3 regions of the Sporosarcina sp. Y352 genome follow, and region 1 is predicted to be linked to each of the others. Evidence: riboswitches for the same ligand, from Rfam matches in the RefSeq annotation. Region 1 holds a riboswitch; each other region holds the start of a gene.

Region 1 (3,054 bases):
CGTGCACGTGAAACAGCCAAGCCTCTAATGGAAAAGAAAGGTTTGTATGTCGAGGTTGATAGCAGACTGAAGGAGAGGGTGTTGAGTTCGACTGCGTTTAGGGATTGGTTGATAAAACTCGAGGATACCTTTTTGGACCTTCACCTAAAATATGATAATGGGGAATCTTCAAGAGAGGCTATGTCGCGGATATGCGATGTAATTGATGAACTAGGTGAGGAATCAAAAACGGTGCTTGTAACGCACGGGAATTTGATGGCATTGTTGTTAAGATGCCATGATGAACACTTTGGTTTTGAAAAGTGGCAAGCACTAACCAATCCAGATGTCTACGTCGTTCACATTAATGACGAATCCACAACCGTGGAACGACTTTGGAGTAACAAAAGCGGAGGTCGCCTGCAAGACGCGACAAGCACATGACAAGACTGCGAAGCGGCGCACTATGTCCTGTCCAGCAATGAAAAAACAGGCCGATGGAGTCTTGGCCTGTTTGGTAGTTTGATATGTTAACCCACTGTAAGACTAGTAACAATGACTAGTGCGATAATAACGAGTGCCCCCAAAAAACTGAACCACATGGATCGGTCGGGATTATTCGGTCTGCTGTCTGCTTTATGCATACAAATGCGCCTTCTTTCGATATTGTATTTTTAATTATACGCCTCCTGGTCTATTAAAGAAGTAAACACGCTCCGAAATAATATACTTATCAGTCTTCTTAGGTCAGGTATGGTACACTAAATACAAAGCTAAATAGTTCAACAACCACTGGGGGAGCCTTTTTTAAGGCTGAGACGTGCATGGATGCGCGGACCCTTGGAACCTGATCCGGATTATACCGGCGTAGGAAAGTGGGTACGCCTTTTAGCACCATTTAAATGGCCAGCCGCTTCCTAACGTCATCGGAAAGCGGCTTTTTAATATATATAAAAGGATGGCGAATTGAATGGTACAAGTGGCATTGACAATTGCGGGATCGGATAGTGGTGGCGGTGCGGGTATTCAAGCGGACTTGAAGACGTTTCATGAATTGGGTGTTTTCGGTACGTCAGCACTGACAGCAGTTACCGCGCAAAACACTTTTGGCGTTTCGGCGATTCAACCAATTGAATTGAACATCATTGAAGCGCAAATAAAGGCGGTAATGGAAGACTTCGAAGTCACAGCCATTAAGACGGGAATGTTATTTTCTTCAGAAATAATTCATACAGTGGCAGATGCTCTTCGTTTGAATAGAATTCCGCTGGTTATCGACCCGGTGATGATTGCAAAAGGCGGTGCTTCATTATTAAAAGATGAAGCGGTTATTGCGTTAAAAACCGTTCTGGTACCGCTTGCGGCCATTGTAACGCCGAATATCCCGGAAGCGGAAGTAATTGCGGGAATGGAGATAAAGTCTGATGCGGATATGGAAGAAGCGGCGAAACGCATATTGGCTTTGGGTGCTCGTGCAGTCCTCATTAAAGGGGGGCACCGTAAAGAAGCGTTATTCGCGGAAGATTTGTTCATGGGTGCGGGGGGAGAACGATTTTCAGTTCGCTCGCCTTGGGTAGATACGAAAGATACGCACGGAACGGGGTGCACCTATTCTGCCGCACTGACAGCTTTTCTCGCAAATGGGGAGCCCGCTGCGAAGGCGGTGGTTTCTGCGAAATGTTTCATCCACGCGGCTATTGAAGATGGACTAGGAATTGGTGGAGGTCACGGCCCTACGAATCACTGGGCGTATGGGCGACGTGAAAAAAAGATACTTGAAGGGGTTGTAGTGAATGGATAAGCGGACTGTAAATCTCTATTTCATCATGGGAACTACGAATTTGGCAGGACTCGACCCACTGTTCGTATTGGAAGAGGCGCTAAAAGGTGGTATCACATGTTTTCAGTTACGTGAAAAGGGGCATGGTGCTTTACAAGGTGAAAAACTGAAGTCTTTTGCTATCTCGTGTAAGCAATTGTGCGGACAATATAATGTGCCGTTCATCGTCAATGATGATTTGGATCTGGCAATTGAGATAGAGGCGGATGGTGTCCATCTTGGACAGGAAGACGGAGAAATTATTGCTGTGCGCAAGAGGGTCGGCACAGGCATGCTTATCGGTGTTTCTACCCATAATGTGGAGGAGGCGCTAGCCGCATCTGATGCGGGGGCAAATTACATTGGTCTTGGTCCTGTTTATGAAACGACGTCGAAAAGTGATGCGCAACCTACCATTGGGATTGAAATGGTAAGTGAAGTAGCATCTCTTTTGCCTGGGTTACCTATCGTTGGTATTGGCGGTATTACAGAACGTAAGGCGGGTGCAGTTATTAAGGCGGGAGCGTCCGGTGTAGCAGTAATTTCTGCGATTTCGGGAGAAGAAGATCCTGCGGAAGCGGCAAGTCGAATGAAAGGGGCAGTGCTTATTTCATTAACTGGCATCGAAATGTGATGTTTAATCATGCGTAAAATACACCACACTTCTGAATAGGACGGAGGCGTGTTTATGAAAAAGAAAGCATTTGAAATACAATCCGTGTTGCATAAGCCAGATTTGATTTATTTCACATGGAATGATGTAGGTGGGACCTATAATGTCTATAAAGACGGATGCCATTTATATGAAGGAACCGTGCCTGAATTCAGCGACGGTGATTTCAAACATGGCAAACTATATAATTATTCCATTGAACGAGTCGAAGATGGAAATGTTGTCGACGTTATTGTATTGCAAACGCCTGCTTTTGCTGAAGAGAAGGAACTAGAAAATCCACTCCAATTCCTTATTATGACAACCATCGTTGCAAAAACACAAATTGCGCTGTCTTGGGAAAGAATTAAAGATGTAGACGAATATGACGTTTACCGAAATGGAACATACATGGCGACGGTAAATGGAAATCGCTACATCGACCGGGACTTTTCGTTGGATGAAGTTTATGTATATTCCATCGAGTCCAAGCGACCACTCGTGAAATCGGAGGAACGGTTTAATGTCTTTCAGTCCGTTGTTTCCTCTACTTTCGGGTTAGTGAATCCGAAGTCGTCGAAGGAAGAAGCGGCGGTTGAAAGGT
Region 2 (3,054 bases), on a different contig from region 1:
AAATGTCCCCGCCGACATTATCGAAATAGACATCTACTCCGTCAGGAACGGCATTTTTAAGGTCTGTCCAAAAACTTTCTTTTTTATAATTCACAGCCGCATCAAAGCCGAGTACATTCAATAAGTAGTCAATCTTTTCATCTGAACCAGCAATACCTACTACTTTTGCCCCTTTGATTTTCGCGATTTGTCCAACTGCTGAACCAACAGCCCCGGCAGCACCAGAAACGACGACCGTTTCACCTTCTTGAGGTTTTCCGATATCAAGCAATCCAAAATAAGCAGTTAAACCTGTCAAACCGAGAATACCTAAATGTGTTGAAATAGGTGCCAACTTAGGGTCTATTTTGCGAATTTCATTTTCAGTGGCTACGGTATATTCAGCCCAGCTGAGATTTCCAGTAATTACATCACCTTGTTTGAAGGCGTCCGACTGGGATTCAACCACCTCACCCACGACACCCCCAGAAATGACCTTGTTCAATTCAAATGGAGAAATATATGACTTGGCATCTTGCATTCTTCCACGCATGTATGGATCTACAGACAAATAAAGCGTCCGTACTAAAATTTCATTTACTTTTGGTGAGGGAACTGAACTTTTTACAAAGGTAAAGTCTTCTTTGGTAGGCATTCCAGTGGGCCGATTTGCTAGATGAATTTCCTGTTGTATCAATTGTGTCATTGCAATTCCTCCTTTGTAGTTTGCCGAATGAGTTGGCAATAGAAAACCCTAACACTCAGGAGTAACCAAGGTCAATGATTATAGACTGGTGTCTCATCTTCATTGATTTGCTATTTTTCCGAATTGCTATGGTGTTGGCACCGGTGTCATAATCTCAGCAGACACCTGTGGAGGAATCCCAAAATAGTATCCAAAAGTGTTGTAATAATAGTTAACTATAACTATTATGTTATTAATATAAACTAGTGGAGGACTTTAAATAATCCTGAAGAAAAAGCACATACTTTTTTTGGCTTTGACCTTAATAGTGGCTTTACCAACGTCAGCTACTGTTGTATTAGCAACTAACGAGGCGGAAGTTCAAGCTGTTAAACAGAAGAAGTCACGACTGCCGCAAAATTTACGGATATTCCAAATAGCCATTGGGCGAAAAATGAAGTTATGCAACTTGTGGAGATTGCTTCCAAAGCATCGTTTTTATCTAATGAACAGTTAGGATACACAACGAAAATAAAGAACGGATAGCGTAATATTGGATTAACGCAATATCTTCCTGAAGAGGAAGAACGAACGGATGCATTATGAACCTCGTTCTTGGCTTAATCATAAAGAAAACACGAATTGAATAGAAGTCTGCTAGGGGAGCCAATTTGGCTGAGACACATGATGCATGTAAACCCTTCGAACCTGATCTAGTTTATGCTAGCGTAGGGAAGCAACTGAACTCTACATCAAATGAATGTAACTACGTAGAAAACAGCCGCTTTCCGATTATGGAAGGCGGCTGTTTTCTGTTCCATCGCAAATTCAATGAACTAGGGATTTCCCATCATACACGCTTCGGCGCATTCGCTCTGTTAATGCACCGAATTCAATATTGAAATCTATCCAGTACGGATTTACTTTACTAAAAATTAAATAAAGAATGGATGATTGAAATGGAAAATAGTATTAGCAACTTAGTTGATGAACGTCAAGAGGAGTTATTGCAATTACTTGCAGATCTCGTTAGTTTTCCGACAATCAGCCCTCCCGCAAGAAATACAGCCGGGGTGCAGCAGTATATTCAAGAGTTTTTAAAACAAGAAAAATTCGATACAGTCAGTTGGGATGTGTTCCCTGGTGATCCAAACGTGGTAGGCATAAAAAAAGGGACAGATGGAGCTCTGTTTAACAGCTTGCTCATTAATGGTCATATTGATGTTGCGGAAGTTGGGGATGAAACAGAATGGACTGTGCCTGTCTTTGAACTGACAACTAAAGATGGAAATGCATATGGACGAGGAACTTCCGATATGAAAGGTGCAGTGGCAGCGACTTTACTAGCCGTAAAATTATTAAACGAACTAGGTGTGGAACTGAAAGGTGATTTGCAGATTCAGACTGTCATTGGGGAGGAAGCAGGAGAAGCTGGAACACTTTCGTGCATGGAAAAAGGCTATACAGCAGACTTTGCACTCGTCGTCGATAGTAGCGATCGCCAAATTCATGGCCAGGGCGGTGTAATAACCGGCTGGATAACGATTAAAAGTAAGGAAGTTTACCATGATGCAATGAGGATGAGTATGCTTCATGCGGGCGGAAACATTAATGGGGCCAGTGCGATTGAGAAGATGATGAAAGTAATTGCCGGGCTACAAGATTTAGAGCGTCACTGGGCCGTGACAAAAAAATATCCAGGTTTTGCACCTGGTAGCAACACCATCAATCCTGCAGTTATAGAAGGCGGAAGACACGCGGCTTTTGTAGCGGATGAATGCCGGCTTTGGATCACCGTTCACTTTTATCCGAATGAAACCTATCAATCTGTGATAAATGAAATCGAAGAACATTTAAACCATGTAGCAAAAGCTGATCCGTGGTTAAGAGAAAATCCCATTCACTATCGCTGGGGTGGAAAATCGATGATTGAAGAACGCGGGGAAATATTCCCTGCACTTGAAATGAATGAGGGGCATGCGGCCGTTCAACTTCTAGCATACTGTCATGAATACACCGAAAAAAGTCCCGTAATCATCGGCATGTCAAGAACAGTAACAGATGCAGGATGGCTAGGCGAAGCAGGGATTCCCACAGTTATTTATGGTCCTGGGAAGTTGGAAGAGGCCCATAAAGTTGATGAAAAAATAAACATTGGAGAACTAATGGCTTTTACAAAAACGCTTATGATATTTATAAATAAGTGGTGCAATTTAAAAAGAATGGAGAGCAAGTAATCTCCCCATTCATCTAATACTATTATGCTATTATATGTTGCTTAATTAGTAAAGTCATTTCTAATACGTCATCAAATAGTTGGTATGTTTCAAGAGGTAGATGATCAAAGGATAACCTTATCTAGTGGTCTCCCGTCGAACGATTGGAGCTAC
Region 3 (3,054 bases), on a different contig from region 1:
CAATTTGATTTAAACTGGAACCGGCTTTGACCTTCGTCATTGCACGCTCAAATGCACTTTTAGCTACATCACATAGCTGCTGTTTCTTTTCATCAGGCGTACCGACGACAAAAGAAATACCAGTATCAGCGAAGTATCCATTATATGAACCGGAGACATCGATGTTAACGAGATCTCCATCTTCTATAACGCGGGAACCTGGCATGCCATGCGCAACTTCACTGTTGACGCTAATGCATGTATTTCCAGGGAAGTCATATTCTGCAATCGGTCCTGAAATTGCGCCTTTCTCTTTGAAGAGACGTCCGCCTATGTCATCAATTTCTTTTGTTGTTTTACCGGGGATTGTCGCTTCTTTCATCACGTCTCTGATTTCGGCTACAATTTTGCCGATTTTTTTTAAAGCTTCAATTTCCTCTACCGTTTTTGCAATCATTATTTCCAAGTCCTTTCTACCGTGCATTCTTTTCTATATCATACTATATCATAATGAACGGAACAAAAAAGTCTACAAACCATAAAAATGTTTGTAGACCATCTTATTATCTTCTCGGTTTTATTGTACCTGTTGTTTTTTTGCTTGACATGGCTTTTTTCACAATCGGGTAGATAATGGGCGCAAATTTCATAGCGGTTTTCAAAAGTTTTCCAATCTTCATAAATAATCACTCCTAGTAAAAGCATATATTTATCATTTTCCCGAAATAGAGGTTTAGTAAACATTCATCTCAATACCTTAACACCTTGAAAAACATTCCATACTAGAATGGCCATAAGCAGTAGTCCATAGATAAGCATGAATAAGAATGGCGTAAGTTGCCAAAATCCGAAGTTTGTGCTCGGCATTCCATTGATACTTTCCGTAAAGGAAAACATTGAAAAAGAAAATATGACAATTGTAGCAATAAGGAGGATGACAGGAACAAGGTGTGAAACTAAGGAACGTTTTGCATGGGATTTCACTTCTCGATCATCTGTAACCAAATAAACAATGACGGGAAGAAGCAAAGGGGAGAAGAAGACACTAAAATAGCATAGAGCAGCTAATAGTTTACTGTTTGTCATGTAGATTCCTCCGTTCAACTTTTACTATATAGGAAAATCACTATGTCTGTTAATCATCTTGCTTATAGGATTACCCTCCTATACAATGAAATAGACATTTGAATAACTTTAACCACAAGGGGTGCCTGTTTTGGCTGAGATTGGACATGAAGTTCTGACCCTTAGAACCTGTAAGATTATTCTTGCGTAGGAATGTGGATGGAAACTGACATATTTGATGTCCCATTCTATCCGGGATGTCTTTTTTTATGCCCACATCCTGCGCTACAACTAGGTAGGAGGAGAGTTTGAGATGGATAGGAAAAGGCTTCAATTATTACTTGAGGTTGCTATTTTAGGAGCAATTTCTTTTGTTCTAGATAAAATCGGATTTTCAATGCCTCAAGGCGGATCGGTTACGTTGTCAATGCTACCGGTAGTTGTTATGGCATTCCGCTGGGGAATTGCAGGCGGTATGCTCACAGGTTTTGTAAGTGGACTGCTGCAGTTGGTAACAGGGGGCTATGTATTAAACCCTGTTCAGGCGGCGCTCGATTATTTCGTGGCTTATGCCGTTGTGGGTTTGGCAGGCGTAACACTAGCCTGGCTGTTAAGTAGTAAAACAAAAGGTAAGAATGGTTCAGTGGTTGCCGCAATCGTCGTTGGGACAATCATAGGGGGGCTTCTACGATACCTGATTCACTTCATCGGTGGAATTGTTTTCTTTGCTTCCTATGCGCCTGAAGGACAGCCTGTCTGGTTATATTCTCTTGTTTATAACGCTTCCTATATGATCCCTGCAATTATATTGACGGCAATCGTTGCGTCCATATTATTTACTACAGCACCCCGGCTACTTGAGCCTAAATAAGAAACCGCCGTCCTTCCTTATGGAAGAATGGCGGTTTCTTATTTGGTTGCAAACGATTTTCTTTTGATGACCAGGAGGCCGATAATGGCGGCTGCAAGAAACAGAGCTGCGGTAGTAACAAATAACTCATTTACACCATTTTTTACAGCGATACCGATAAATGCCCAAACAAAGACGAGAGCTAGAGAAATATCTGCATAATAGTATAGGTAATGAAGAGCAATTGCAGTAGCAATGGTCAAGTAAATGACGGTCCATAATGGGGTACTTAATCCCAATCCACTCCACTCATGCAAAGTAAGGACATAACTGATATTTGTAATTGCTGCGACAAAAGTCCATCCAAGATAGACTGCAATTGGAACCCTACCGAAAAAGGAATTATCTTTTTTGGAGTAGGTAAAATAAATGGACAATAGCGCTAACAGAAGTCCTAATATGATAACAATCGTCCATTCAAAATAACCGAAATGCCAAAGTAGAATCCAAGCGATATTAAAAAGACAGCTGATTACAAAAAAAACTGCTCTACGGTTGAACAATGCATGTTCAACGTTTGCCTTATTCCGTATGAAGCCATATAACCAGAAAGCCATTAGCATATATATAACTGCCCATATTGAAAAGACATAATCAGCTGGTGTAAATAATACCGGTAAACTATTTGAGATTTCACCAGTTGTTTTTCCATTGATAGGTAATATATTTGCAGTTGCGTTGACAACAATAACTGCAATGAGTGAAAGTACCATGAGTAGTATTCTAAACATATTTAAATCCCCCTACTGAATAGTATACAGAGGAAAGCTGTACCCTGCGAAGGAAAGTATGAACCTTCCGTCACAATTGCATAATTTCGCATACCGAAGATTCATGTTATAATTAAATGGTGTTTTTAGAAGATTTAGAATGAAGTGAAGGGGGAATTAATATGGCGCTTAAAAAATATTCGGAAGTCTGGGATCTTGACGTTTTCTTCAAAGGTGGAAGTGAATCAAACGAATTGCGGACACACTTAGATGGTGTAAAGGAGAAAATCAGTTCGTTAGAAGAAACAGCTTCAAAATTTCCAGTTCCCCAGTCTGCAACCGATTCACAAGCCGTTGCAAATCTTATTGAATCACTGGTTGACGCAGCAC

The links. Region 1 has a riboswitch for thiamine pyrophosphate ahead of thiD (bifunctional hydroxymethylpyrimidine kinase/phosphomethylpyrimidine kinase). Riboswitches for the same ligand answer to the same signal wherever they lie in the genome.
Region 2: it holds a riboswitch for thiamine pyrophosphate, as region 1 does, so the genes downstream of both, AC1TO6_RS02560 (acetylornithine deacetylase) here and thiD (bifunctional hydroxymethylpyrimidine kinase/phosphomethylpyrimidine kinase) in region 1, are expected to answer to the same signal.
Region 3: it holds a riboswitch for thiamine pyrophosphate, as region 1 does, so the genes downstream of both, thiT (energy-coupled thiamine transporter ThiT) here and thiD (bifunctional hydroxymethylpyrimidine kinase/phosphomethylpyrimidine kinase) in region 1, are expected to answer to the same signal.

The regions. Positions count from the first base shown of each region.
Region 1 is NZ_JBXCJE010000005.1:245,729-248,782, reverse strand. Features, by position in the region: gene AC1TO6_RS11085 (histidine phosphatase family protein) at 1-423, shown strand, start outside; TPP riboswitch at 764-870, shown strand; gene thiD (bifunctional hydroxymethylpyrimidine kinase/phosphomethylpyrimidine kinase) at 950-1,780, shown strand; gene thiE (thiamine phosphate synthase) at 1,773-2,432, shown strand; gene AC1TO6_RS11070 (DUF3238 domain-containing protein) at 2,487-3,054, shown strand, end outside.
Region 2 is NZ_JBXCJE010000001.1:487,051-490,104, reverse strand. Features, by position in the region: gene AC1TO6_RS02565 (NADP-dependent oxidoreductase) at 1-685, opposite strand, end outside; TPP riboswitch at 1,314-1,416, shown strand; gene AC1TO6_RS02560 (acetylornithine deacetylase) at 1,624-2,901, shown strand; gene AC1TO6_RS02555 (LLM class flavin-dependent oxidoreductase) at 3,019-3,054, opposite strand, start outside.
Region 3 is NZ_JBXCJE010000014.1:35,554-38,607, reverse strand. Features, by position in the region: gene map (type I methionyl aminopeptidase) at 1-436, opposite strand, end outside; gene AC1TO6_RS18010 (hypothetical protein) at 543-659, opposite strand; gene AC1TO6_RS18005 (magnetosome magnetite crystal formation protein family) at 724-1,065, opposite strand; TPP riboswitch at 1,173-1,275, shown strand; gene thiT (energy-coupled thiamine transporter ThiT) at 1,358-1,915, shown strand; gene AC1TO6_RS17995 (tryptophan-rich sensory protein) at 1,954-2,685, opposite strand; gene AC1TO6_RS17990 (M3 family oligoendopeptidase) at 2,847-3,054, shown strand, end outside.